DNA from 4 places in the Pantoea sp. X-Soil-TKNS-1280 genome. Region 3 is predicted to be linked to each of the others. Evidence: riboswitches for the same ligand, from Rfam matches in the RefSeq annotation. Region 3 holds a riboswitch; each other region holds the start of a gene.
What was found. A riboswitch is a leader RNA that binds a small molecule or an ion and turns the genes downstream of it on or off. The one in region 3 is predicted to bind thiamine pyrophosphate.

Region 1: it holds a riboswitch for thiamine pyrophosphate, as region 3 does, so the genes downstream of both, thiM (hydroxyethylthiazole kinase) here and AC6I8X_RS22230 (FAD-dependent oxidoreductase) in region 3, are expected to answer to the same signal.
Region 2: it holds a riboswitch for thiamine pyrophosphate, as region 3 does, so the genes downstream of both, thiB (thiamine ABC transporter substrate binding subunit) here and AC6I8X_RS22230 (FAD-dependent oxidoreductase) in region 3, are expected to answer to the same signal.
Region 4: it holds a riboswitch for thiamine pyrophosphate, as region 3 does, so the genes downstream of both, thiC (phosphomethylpyrimidine synthase ThiC) here and AC6I8X_RS22230 (FAD-dependent oxidoreductase) in region 3, are expected to answer to the same signal.

Annotation. Positions count from the first base shown of each region.
Region 1 is NZ_AP035962.1:2,838,417-2,841,623, reverse strand. Features, by position in the region: gene chiP (chitoporin ChiP) at 1-191, opposite strand, end outside; gene AC6I8X_RS13165 (DUF3606 domain-containing protein) at 718-894, shown strand; TPP riboswitch at 1,047-1,141, shown strand; gene thiM (hydroxyethylthiazole kinase) at 1,175-1,960, shown strand; gene thiD (bifunctional hydroxymethylpyrimidine kinase/phosphomethylpyrimidine kinase) at 1,957-2,757, shown strand; gene fbaB (class I fructose-bisphosphate aldolase) at 2,906-3,207, shown strand, end outside.
Region 2 is NZ_AP035962.1:798,643-801,849, forward strand. Features, by position in the region: gene thiP (thiamine/thiamine pyrophosphate ABC transporter permease ThiP) at 1-1,155, opposite strand, end outside; gene thiB (thiamine ABC transporter substrate binding subunit) at 1,131-2,117, opposite strand; TPP riboswitch at 2,165-2,262, opposite strand; gene sgrR (HTH-type transcriptional regulator SgrR) at 2,298-3,207, opposite strand, start outside.
Region 3 is NZ_AP035963.1:488,768-491,974, reverse strand. Features, by position in the region: gene AC6I8X_RS22240 (LysR family transcriptional regulator) at 1-14, opposite strand, end outside; gene AC6I8X_RS22235 (pirin family protein) at 138-863, shown strand; TPP riboswitch at 1,179-1,298, shown strand; gene AC6I8X_RS22230 (FAD-dependent oxidoreductase) at 1,426-2,370, shown strand; gene thiS (sulfur carrier protein ThiS) at 2,354-2,551, shown strand; gene AC6I8X_RS22220 (thiazole synthase) at 2,555-3,207, shown strand, end outside.
Region 4 is NZ_AP035962.1:288,896-292,102, reverse strand. Features, by position in the region: gene hemE (uroporphyrinogen decarboxylase) at 1-267, opposite strand, end outside; gene nudC (NAD(+) diphosphatase) at 307-1,080, opposite strand; gene rsd (sigma D regulator) at 1,144-1,650, shown strand; TPP riboswitch at 1,736-1,835, shown strand; gene thiC (phosphomethylpyrimidine synthase ThiC) at 1,915-3,207, shown strand, end outside.

The sequences.
Region 1 (3,207 bases), on a different replicon from region 3:
TGGCCGTACTTGCCATGCTGCGGATCCATCTCTTTACGATCGCGCTGGCGTTGCCAGTAGAAGAGCGAACCGGTAAGAGAGGCGTCATCAACAAAGCCTGCCGCCAGTGCGGGTGTGCAGGGAATCAATGCCGTAACAGTCAGGATGGAAGCAATAGCAGCAGCCAGTGGCGTGCGAAGAGTCCGGTTCATGGTAAATCCTCCGTGATAATTCCTTTGGTGATGATGTTTGGTGAAACTGTTACCTCATGTAACAAGTGGTGTGATGTTATTTTTCGCGACGCGAATTATCAATAGCATTTTTTGCAAATTATGACGTGGCACGCAAAACACAGGATCTCAGGTTTAGACAGGATGGTTGATGTTATCTATATGATATTTAATTAAATTAAGATGTTTCAGGTCAGGGGGAGGATGTTCTTATCGTGAGGAATCCCTGCATGAAACCAGCAGGCGGGCGAGGGTAATGACATTGCGAAACAGGACAGGCTAAAAGGTGACGGGCGAAGTGTATTCTTTACAAAGCAGGGAGTTCATGAATCCAAAGATAAAAATTTTCTTATCGATGATAATTACGGCTTGTTGTACTTTGGTGTAGTTTCTATACCTTGATCTTGATGAGGATTTTGCCTAGGATTTTCGCCGATAGCCAGCACACTTCTGGCTGCTGATCTGAAGGGGGCGTTATGCCACTTAATTTAACCTCAGGAGCTGTAAAATGACTGATGCTTTGAAGAAAAGACAACCTGAAGACAAACGCGTTATTCGTCTCAGTGAAACCTGGGAAGTCGAATATTGGACTAAAACCCTGGATGTTTCTGTCGCACAATTACGAACCGCAGTCGCAAACGTGGGTAAGGATACGCAGAAAGTTAAGCAATATCTCGGTAAGTAGGTGTCCATTCAGCCTGGAAACCCCGCTCTGCGGGGTTTTTTATGCGGATTTTCTGTCCATATGAGGGGCTAATCTGAGGTTTACAGCAATGGCTAAGTCACTTATGATCATGGCTCACATCGCAGAAATTGCTGTGTAATATATTTATATATATCAATGACTCGGGGTGCCCTCCTAAACGGGGCTGAGATAAACCCGCTGACCTGATCTGGATAATGCCAGCGTAGGGAAGTCAGATGCCTGACCGCATTCGCCTTCTTGATCGCCGGTTGGGAGCCTTATGAAACAGCCTGACCTTCTCTCCACAGCGCAACTCGCGCAATCTCTTCAGTTACTCCGTCAGCATATGCCGCTGGTGCATTGCATGACCAATGACGTTGTACAAACCTTTACCGCGAATGTCCTGCTGGCGCTACGCGCTTCACCTGCCATGGTGATCGATGCTGATGAAGCCGCACAGTTCAGTGGTTTCGCCGATGCGTTGCTGATCAATGTTGGTACCCTGACACGCGATCGTCGTGATGCGATGCAGGCAGCCGTCTCCGCAGCCAACCGGGCGGGGACGCCCTGGACGCTCGATCCGGTAGCGGTCGGCGCGTTAACGTTTCGCACCGAATTTTGTCAGCAGCTGCTAAGCCAGCAACCCGCGGCTATTCGTGGCAATGCCTCAGAAATCCTGGCGCTGGCGAATCAGGCGGCAGGCGGGCGTGGTGTGGATAGCCTGCATCAGGCCGACGCGGCAATCAGTGCCGCACAGCAACTGGCGCGTGATTATCACAGCATCGTCGCGGTCACTGGCGAAGTGGATTATGTTACTGACGGTCACAACATCCTGGCAATTCCCGGCGGCAGCCCATTAATGACGCGGGTGGTGGGCACCGGTTGCGCACTATCGGCAGTGGTGGCGGGCTTTGCCAGCCTGCCGGGTGAGCGCCTGCAACATGTGGCTGCCGCCTGTCGCGTGATGTCGCTGGCGGGGGAAAGGGCTGCGCGTCAGGTGCAGGGACCAGGGAGCTTTGTGGCCGCCTTCCTCGATGAACTGTGGACGCTGGAGGTGACGCCATGAAGCGCATCAATGCATTAACCATTGCGGGCACCGATCCGAGCGGTGGCGCGGGAATTCAGGCCGATCTTAAAGCCTTTTCGGCACTCGGCGCTTACGGCACCAGCGTGATCACCGCTCTGGTGGCGCAGAATACCTGTGGCGTGCAATCGGTGTATCGCATCGATCCGGAATTTGTCGGTGCACAACTGGATTCGGTACTCGATGATGTGCGTATTGACAGCGCTAAAATCGGCATGCTGGCGGAAACGGCGGTAGTGGAAATCGTCGCTGCGAAGCTGAAGCGTGCCAGCCTGTCGTTTGTGGTGCTGGATACGGTGATGATTGCCAAAAGCGGCGACGCGTTGTTGTCACCTGATGCCATCGACAGTATCCGTGAACTGCTACTGCCGCAGGTTTCCCTGATTACGCCAAATTTACCGGAAGCGGCGGCGTTGCTTGGACGGAGCATGGCGCAGGATGAAGCCACCATGCTCCAGCAGGGCGATGCGTTGCTCGATCTCGGGTGTGAAGCGGTACTGATGAAGGGAGGACATCTGAGTGATGCGGAAAGCCCGGACTGGCTGATCACTCGCAGCGGACGCCAGCGCTTTACCGCACCTCGCGTCAATACCCGCAACACGCATGGCACCGGCTGTTCGTTGTCAGCGGCGCTGGCGGCACTGCGTCCACGGCATGACAGTTGGTCAGCCACGGTGGCGGAAGCCAAAGCGTGGCTGCAACAGGCGCTGTTGCAGGCGGATTCGCTAGAGGTCGGCAAAGGTATTGGGCCGGTGCACCATTTCCATCGCTGGTGGTAGGGCGTAACGCCGGATTGCCGTTTTTTGCCTGCGCATCTGTCTGAAAAATGGAGTCAGCAATTTGCCAGCCTGGCGGATTTGGGTCCAGGCTGTTGGGGGCGAATCGGCAGGTGTCGGTTCCAATCCAGCCATTTATTCAGGAGTCAGCATGACGGACATCGTTCAGTTATTGGGCAAAGAAGCGGACAGTCTTCTTCAACATCGCTGCATGACCATTCCAGCGGAAAGCCTTTATTTACCGGGCGCGGATTATGTTGATCGCGTAATGACGGACAACAATCGTTCTCCAGTCGTGTTACGTAATATGCAAACCTTGTACAACACTGGCCGACTGGCGGGCACGGGCTATCTGTCGATTCTGCCGGTTGATCAGGGCGTTGAGCACTCGGCGGGGGCTTCGTTTGCTGCCAACCCGCACTACTTCGATCCGAAAAATATCGTGGAGCTGGC
Region 2 (3,207 bases), on a different replicon from region 3:
CACGATGCCTGGCATTGCCAGAATCAGCATGCCGCTGAGTTCCATCGCCTGTGCCGCCACGATGTTGTGGCGCAAACGCAGCTCACGGCTGCTCCACAACAGCATCACTGTCAGGATGACGCACAACACGCCAGCACCGATGGCAATACGCAATGAAGTAAAGGTGGCCTGCCATAAGGCCGGTTGCTGCATCGCTCCGGTCACGCCGCCGCGCAGACCATCAGCCACCACCGCCAGCAGCGGGGGGAGCAATAGCAGCAGGGCCAGACCAATTAACAGGCTGTCGCTGATACGGGCGCGCCAGCTATCAGCGGGATCGCGCCAGCCGCGTATTTGCTGATGACCTGCGGGAATTGCTTTGCTGAAACGCTGACTCAGCAACACCAGCAGCAGGCAGCAACCGAGCTGAAGCAGTGCCAGCAGCGCCGCGCGTCCGGGGTCGTAGTCAAAATTCAGCGCCTGATAAATCGCCAGCTCCAGCGTGGTCGCCTGTGGGCCGCCGCCCAGCGCCAGCACGGTGGCAAAACTGGCAAAGCACAGCATAAAAATCAGGGCGGCAGTGGGGAAAATTTGCCGCCGCAGCCACGGCCACTCCAGCAGACGAAACAGATTCCAGCCGCGCAGACCGAGTTGCGCCGCCAGCTGGCGTTGTTCGCCGGGAATACTTTCCAGCGCCTGCAACAACATACGCGTCGCCAGCGGCAGATTGAAGAACACGTGCGCCAGCAGAATACCTTGCAAGCCATAGGGCGAGAAATGCCAGGGGATCCCCAGCGCTGCGCACAGTTGCGCCAGCCAGCCGCTGCGGCCATAGACGCTCAGCAGGCCAAACACCGCCACCAACACCGGCAGCACCAGCGTCATGGCGCACAGACGTAGCAACAGTTCACGACCAGGAAAGCGCCGCCGATACAGGGCGCGCGCCAGTGGGATGGCCGGAAGGACCGAAAACAACGCTGACAGCAGCGCCTGCCAAAAGGAGAAAGCCAGCACATGATGCAGATAGTCATCGCTGAGCAGGGCGCGCCAGTCGCCGATGGGCGCTGACATCAGCAGCGCGCCAAATGCCAGCAGCGCCACGGCACACAGCAGCAGCGCAGTGAAACTGCCGGGCAACAGCCAGCCGGGGATTAACGGCTGACGGCGCGTTGCCATGCACTGATCCACGCTTTGCTGTGGTCGGCAACTTCCGCCGGGCTATATTGCAGCGCCGTTTGCGGCACGTTGAGTGTTTGATAACCGGCAGGCAGATCGCTCTTGATCACCGGATACATCCAGTTGCCGGTCGGGATGGTCTGCTGGAAGGCCGGGGACACCATAAACTGCATGAATTCCTGCGCCAGTTGCGGTTGTTTGCTGCTGGCCAGCTGCGCCGCCACTTCAACCTGCAAGTAATGGCCTTCGCTAAACGGCGCAGCAGCGTAATTTTCTTTCTTCTCTTCAATGATGTGATAAGCCGGGGAGGTGGTGTAACTCAGCACCAGATCGCCTTCACCCTTCAGGAACAACCCATAGGCTTCACTCCAGCCTTTGGTGACGGTGACGGTTTTCTGTGCCAGCTTCTGCCAGGCATCCGGCGCTTTGTCGCCATAGACTTTCTGCATCCACAGCAACAGGCCGAGGCCTGGGGTGCTGGTGCGCGGATCTTCATAGATAACGCGCCATTTTTCCGGGCTTTCGACCAGTTCCTTCAGGCTTTTCGGTGGGTTTTTCAGTTTGTTTTTATCGTAGACGAAGGCGAAGTAACCGTAGTCGAACGGGATAAAGGTGTCGTTATGCCAGCCACCAGGCAGCTGGAGCGCGTGGGTATCTACCTGGCTTTTGGCAAACAGCCCGGTTTTTTCTGCGGCCTGCACCAGGTTGTTATCCAGCCCCAGCACGATATCCGCTTTGCTGTTTTTACCTTCCATCCGCACGCGGTTGAGCAGCGAGACGCCATCTTCCAGCGCCACGTATTTCAGCTCGCAGCCGCACTGGGCTTCAAAGGCTTTTTTCACCGCCGGGCCAGGGCCCCAGTCAGCAGAGAATGAATCGTAGGTGTAGACGGTCAGTACCGGTTTGGCAGCCAGCACCGGGGCAGAAACCAGCAACAGCACAGGCAGAACTTTGTTTAACACTTTGCGCTCCTTGAGGAGAAGATAAGGTTGAGTCGCAAAGGATCTGAGCGGTGAGGCATCTCAAATCCCTACGCCGGTATTAACCGGATCAGGTTCGACGGGTCTCTCTCAGCCTCTGTAATGCAGGGCACCCCGTTGAGAACGGCACATTCTAGACATTTCCGGGGCAGGGCGAAAGGATCACAGTTCCGGCGGGGCAAACCAGGCGGATTTGAAGTCAAACCAGCCGAGCGTATTCATGCGCACGCCACGCATACTGCGCTGCCCTTCCAGCAACAACCAGTGGTGAAACAACGGGTGCAGATAGTCACTATCCACCAGTTGCTTACTCCATTCTGCGAGCGGCAGCGTTTTTTCGCGCCAGTGGGTGGCAGCATTTTCCCAGTCAATCGGGATACACTGCTGCATCAGCGGCAATTCGTACAGCTGAGCGAACAGCGAGTAGTCGAGCGGCAGGGTGAAGTTGACGCTGCCGAGCCAGATGTCGCTCTCGCCTTCGCCGTTAAACCATGCTTCGTAGCTCAGCTCACGGGTAATCAGCTCCACACCCTGTTGCGCCAGCAGTGGGCGTAGTGCATTGGCGATACCTTCGTGTTCCACATGGTGGCTATACCAGCTGATGGTGAGCTGCTTCAGGTTGTCCGGCTTGCTGACCGCCGTCAGATCGCGGCGATGATGCCAGCGCGGTAATAAACCATAAGCCGGGAACCAGTAGCGCTGATAACCGATACCCGCATTATTCAGCAGGGCGATAGGATTGAGCAGGTAGCTGACCCAGCGGCGGAAATGTGCATCCCGGCCTTGTTCCGAACGCCGGTCATACAGCAGAAAATAGCAGCCTTCTTCCAGACGACTTTCCTCCGATTTTTCATCGGCGGTTTCGCCTTGTAACTTCACCCCGGCATACACCAGCTCATCACTGATCTCCGGCAGTACCCAGATGGAGACATCATCAATTAACGCGCGATAACCGAAGTAGTCGTCAAAGGCGGCGATCTTCAGCTGACTCTGTTGGTTGCGCACCACGCTGTAGGGACCGGTGCCGATCGGCTGGCGCGCGAAACCGCGCAGGGTCTGCCATTCACGCGGC
Region 3 (3,207 bases):
TCGTCTATCTGCATATTGTCCACTTATTGGTGACGGTCATTGTCAATGCAACACATTGTTGGGCGATTCAGTTTACGTATACTGAGTCACATCAGGAAGCAATATTGTCTTCCGCCAACAAATTTGAGGAGCAGATCATGATTGAACAAAGACTGTCAGCCCAGCGCGGCCTCGGTGACCACGGCTGGTTGAACTCACGCCACACGTTTTCTTTTGCCAACTACTGGGATCCGAAACAAACCGGTTTCTCCGATTTGCTGGTGATTAACGATGACCGTGTTGCGCCGGGACGGGGTTTTGGTGCCCACCCGCACAGCAACATGGAAATCATCTCCTATGTGCTGGAAGGTGCGCTGGAGCATAAAGATTCCATGGGCACCGGTTCGGTGATTGTCCCCGGTGATGTGCAGCTGATGAGTGCCGGTAGCGGCGTAACGCACAGCGAGTTTAACCACTCGAAAGCGGACAACGTCCACTTCCTGCAAATCTGGATCGTTCCGGCAGAACGCGGCACGCAGCCAGGTTACCAGCAGGTATCGGTGGCGGAAAACGACAAACGTGGTCAGCTGCGTCTGATTGTTTCCCCGCAGGGTGATGAAGGTTCACTGAGCGTGCGTCAGGACATCCGTATCTATGCCGGATTGTTTACCGGTGCAGAACAGCAGACCTTTACGCTGGATGCCGATCGCTACGCCTACATCCATGTGGCACGCGGCAGCATTGAGGTGAACGGTGTGGTGTTCAACGAAGGTGACGGTGCGCGTGTGCGTAACGAAACCGCGCTGCAATTCGCCAACGGTAAAGACGCGGAAGTGCTGTTGTTTGACCTGCGTCCGCTGGAAGTGAATCACCCACAGCGTTAAGCAGAGAAGGGGAGGCCTGAGTGCCTCCCTTTAGTGGTAGCAGCAAACCCATTACCATCCCCGCGACTTCCTGCCCTTTCACGGGCGTAAGACACACCACAAAATAATCACGCCAAATACGCACACCAGGATGGCGGAAATCACTGAATCAGCACACATAATTTTCCTGCCAGACGTTGTTTCTATTAATCCAGATCTTGAGAGCATACCAGGCAATCGTGGAGAAAAGCGCATGATGCTGAAACAGGAGATTTTGAAAGGTTAGGCTTTGTTGCGGTGCTGATGCTTGACGAAGTCAGACGACTACAATACAAATAGACGCGTCGGGGGAGTCTCGCCAGAGAGACTGAGAGGCTAAAAGCGCATTGCGCGGCTTAGCGACCCTTTGAACCTGACCCAGTTGATACTGGCGTAGGAAGACTGACAACCTGCATCGCAGGCTGTCTGGCAGCGGGGCGTTTTCGTGCAACGTATGCTATTTCCCTTCTCCTGTATCCGGGTCTCAGTGCAATGACTGAGAGGCCGATATGCAATTTCCTGTTTCTTTTCCAGAATGTCCGTTATGAGTCGCTGGTCGGTGATTGGCGGCGGTGTGACGGGCCTGTGCGTGGCTACCCTGTTAGCGGAACGCGGTGAGCAGATCGAAGTGATTGTCGATGCAAGCCGTACTCCGGCATCCTGGTTCGCGGGCGGTATGCTTGCGCCCTGGTGTGAAGCCGAAAGTGCGCCGCGTGCGGTGATTGATCTTGGTCAGCATGCCGCCGCGTGGTGGCAGCAACGGGTCAGCAGCGTCGAACATCAGGGTACGCTGGTGGTGGCACCCATGCGTGATAGCCAGGAGCTGAACCGTTTTGCCCGCATGACGGAACAGCATCAATGGGTGGACCCGGCCGCAGTGGAACCGGCACTGGCCGGTCGTTTCGCGCGGGGTTTATTTTTCTCCCAGGAAGCCCATCTTGATCCGCGTCTGGCGCTGGCTGAGATGCGTGAAAAATTACAGCAGCGTGGGGTGACGTTTCACAGCGGCAAAGCCTCCGGGCAAGTGATTGATTGCCGAGGCATCCACGCTGCCTCTGAGCTGCCGCGTCTGCGCGCGGTACGCGGTGAAATGCTGATTTTGCACAGCGATGAGGTGCAGTTCTCACGCCCGATTCGTCTGCTGCATCCGCGTTTTCCCTGCTATCTGGTGCCCCGCCGTGGCGGCCATTTTATGCTCGGTGCCACTATGGTGGAGAGCCATGATGCCAGCGCCATCAGCGCACGTGCCATGATGGAACTCCTCAGTGCGGCTTATACCCTTCATCCGGCGTTAGCCGAAGCCCGCATTATCGAAAACGCCAGCGGTCTGCGCCCGGCGTATCCGGCCAACCTGCCGGAAATCCACTATCAAAATGACACTTTTTATCTGAACGGCATGTATCGCCATGGTTTCCTGCTGGCACCGCTGATGGCGGAACAGCTGATGCAGCGTCTGTCTGAGGAACATCGTTATGAAAATTCAGCTTAATGGTCGCCAGGTGCTGACTGCCGCCAGCACCCTGAGCGAGTTGCTACGTGAGCAGCACATTGATGCTGCCTGCGTCGCCACGGCGTTTAACGGCATGTTTGTGCCCAGAACACAGTACGACAGCCAGCTGCTGGAAGAAGGATGTCAGCTGGAAGTGTTATCACCGATGCAGGGAGGCTAAATCATGTTTTACGACTTTGAACCACAATCACGTTTTTTACTGGGCACGGCAGGTTATCCCTCCCCGGCGATTCTGCAACAGGCGATTGTCGCCTCGGGCAGTGAAATCATCACCGTCAGCCTGCGGCGTGAAGGCGTCGCCGGTGCGGCATTTCGTGAATTGCTGGCGCAGCTGGATAGGCGCGTGCTGCCGAATACCGCCGGTTGCCATACGGTGCAGGAGGCGGTGACCACCGCGCATATGGCGCGGGAATTATTTAACACGCCGTGGATCAAGCTGGAGGTGATCGGCCATGCCGATACGCTGCAACCGGATCCTTTTGCGCTGGTAGAAGCGGCGCGCATTCTGTGCGCCGAGGGTTTCCAGGTCTTCCCCTATACCACGGAAGACCTGATTGTCGGCGAAAAACTGCTGGAAGCAGGCTGCGAAGTGCTGATGCCGTGGGGCGCGCCTATCGGTTCCGGTCAGGGGCTGCGCAATATTGATGGTTTGCGGGCGATGCGTGCCTGGTTTACCGACATCCCGCTGATTATTGACGCGGGCATTGGTGCACCATCACAGGCAGCGCAGGCGATGGAGCTGGGTTTTGATGCCGTTTTGCTGAATACCGCGGTGGCAAAAGCGGGCGATCCGGTGCTGATGGCGACGGCGTTCCG
Region 4 (3,207 bases), on a different replicon from region 3:
CAGGCCCAGCCCCATCGCATCGGGGATGGTGAGGATATCGCTGAAGAGGATGGCCGCATCCAGCGCGTAACGACGCAGCGGTTGCAACGTGACTTCGCACGCCAGCTCAGCATTTTTACACAGCGACATAAAATCACCGGCCTCGGCACGAGTGGCTTTATATTCCGGCAGATAACGCCCGGCTTGTCGCATCATCCATACCGGGGTGATATCCACCGGCTGACGTAACAGGGCACGCAGATAACGATCGTTCTTCAGTTCACTCATAATTGGCTCTCTCACTTGCAGGGCGCCAGTGTAGCATTTTCACATCGCGCTGGCGCGACACTGGGCAACGGTATCTTCAATCAAACGTCGCGCAACGGTGCCGGGCGGGGGTAATAATGGCAGGGCATCGTAGCGGAACCAGCCCGCATCCAGCAGCTCTTTGCCGTCATGTTGCAAATCACCGCCGTCATATTCCGCCATATACGCCATCATCAGCGAATGGGGGAACGGCCACGGTTGTGAGGTCACATAACGCACGTTTTTCACCCGTACATTACTTTCTTCCATCACTTCACGCGCCACCGCCTGTTCGAGGGTTTCGCCCACTTCGACAAATCCGGCCAGCACGGTATAAACGTTGTTGCGATGCTTCGCATGGTTTGCCAGCAAAATCTCATCACCACGGCGGATGGCGACAATGATGCAGGGAGCGATTTGCGGGTAATAGCGCTCGCGACAATGGCCGCACAGGCAGGCGAATTCACGTTTGCTTAAATGCATCTCGTGGCCGCAATAGCCGCACCAGCGGTGGGAACGATAGAACTCCGCCAGTTGTACGCCGCGCCCGGCAAGCTGGAACAGGCCAACGTCCTCATCAATCAGCTGGCGTACTGACCCCATGTTGTCGGGTCGTGATTCACGCACCAGCCAGACATTTTCGCCCTGCCATTCGCCAATCACCATACCGCTGCTGCCTGCCAGGCCAAATTGTTGCGCCGTGCCATGCGGCAACTCCCCCTGCGGCAGCCAAAGTTTTTGTTCATGGCTGACAATCCACCAGCCAGCGTCTACGCTTGAGATCTCACGTTGCATTTAAATCGTCATCCTTAGCGTCTATTCGCAGAATGAACAACTATAACCCACATGGAGCCTCGTATGCTTACTCAGTTAGATGACCTGACCGAGCGTGTAGGCAGCGGCAACGAATTAGTCGATTCATGGCTACACGCGCGTCGTCAGTTACTGGTGACCTATTATCAGTTGGTTGGCATGACGCCGAAGAAGGATGCGCTGAGCGCACTGGATGAGCAGGCGCTGGATGCCTTTTGCCACAATCTGGTGGATTATCTCTCCGCCGGTCATTTCAGCGTGTATGAACATATTATCAGCGAGATGCAGGGCGATAGCCCGATGATTGCTGCTGCGCAGCTTTACCCGTCGCTGGAAGCCAATACCGAACGGATGATGCAGTTGTATGATGGCCATCTGCAACAAGCCATCACCGATGACAACTGCACCACCTTCCAGCAGGCGTTATCTGAAGTGGGCGAAGTGCTGGAGTCGCGTTTTACGCTGGAAGACAAGCTGGTGCGTCTGGCGTGGGATAATCAGCTGGCGCACCCACGGGTGGCGAATGAGAGTCCTGTCGCCCGCCCGGCTTAAATCGCCCATTTGTAAAAAACTTGTTATTCGCAAAAAGCCCTTCTATGCTACAGGGGCTTTTTGTTTTGTGGTTTGAGCGCAAAACACCATCTTGTCGGAGTGCCCATAGGGCTGAGACCGTTAATTCGGGATCCGCGGAACCTGATCAGGTTAGTACCTGCGAAGGGAACAAGAGTAAACATCATCAGTACGATGCGTGCATCGTTTCTGTTACTCCTTCCGGACTCCGGACAAGCAACTTCCATCATTTACAGGAAAATTGCTATGTCTGTTGCAAAAACTTCTCGTCGTGAACAACGCGCCCAGGCGCAGGAATTTATCGATTCTCTGCAAGGTACCGCCTTTCCCAATTCAACGCGCATCTGGCTTACCGGCAGCCGTGAAGACATTCGCGTGCCGATGCGTGAGATCCAGCTCAGTCCCACGCTGACCGGCGGCAGCAAAGAAAACCCGCAGTACGAACCGAATGAACCGGTGCCGGTGTATGACACCGCCGGAGCCTATGGCGACCCGTCTGCAACCATTGATGTACACCAGGGACTGGCAAAACTTCGTGCGGGCTGGATTGCTGAGCGTGGCGACAGTGAAACCATCAACCAACTCAGTTCCAGCTATACCCAGCAACGGCTGGCGGATGAAGGGCTGGATCATCTGCGTTTTGAACATTTACCCCAACCGCGCCGTGCCAAAGCAGGTCGTTGCGTTACTCAGCTGCACTATGCACGCCAGGGCATGATTACCCCGGAAATGGAGTTTATCGCGTTGCGCGAAAACATGGGGCGCGAGCGCATCCGTGGTGAAGTGCTGCTGCAACAACATCCGGGGCACAGTTTTGGTGCGCATCTGCCTGCCAATATCACCGCCGAGTTTGTGCGTCAGGAAGTTGCCGCCGGGCGAGCCATCATTCCCTCCAATATCAATCATCCCGAATCCGAACCGATGATCATTGGCCGTAACTTTCTGGTGAAGGTGAATGCCAATATCGGTAACTCGGCCGTCAGCTCCTCAATTGAAGAGGAGGTGGAGAAGCTGGTGTGGTCAACCCGCTGGGGTGCCGATACCGTGATGGACCTTTCCACCGGCCGCTATATCCATGAAACGCGTGAATGGATTCTGCGCAACAGCCCGGTGCCGATTGGCACTGTACCGATTTATCAGGCGCTGGAGAAAGTGAACGGCGTGGCGGAGGATCTGAACTGGGAAATTTTCCGCGATACGTTGCTGGAACAGGCTGAACAGGGCGTAGACTACTTCACCATCCACGCTGGCGTGCTGCTGCGTTATGTCCCGATGACGGCAAAACGCCTGACCGGTATTGTGTCACGCGGCGGTTCGATTATGGCGAAGTGGTGTCTGTCGCATCACCAGGAGAGTTTCCTGTATCTGCACTTCCGCGAGATTTGTGAGATCTGTGCCGCCTACGATGTTGCGCTGTCGCTCGGCGATGGCCTGCGCCCGGGTTCGATTCAGGATGCCAACGATGAAGCGCAATTTGCTGAGCTACACACCCTGGGCGAGCTGACGAAAATCGCCTGGGAATATGACGTGCAGGTGATG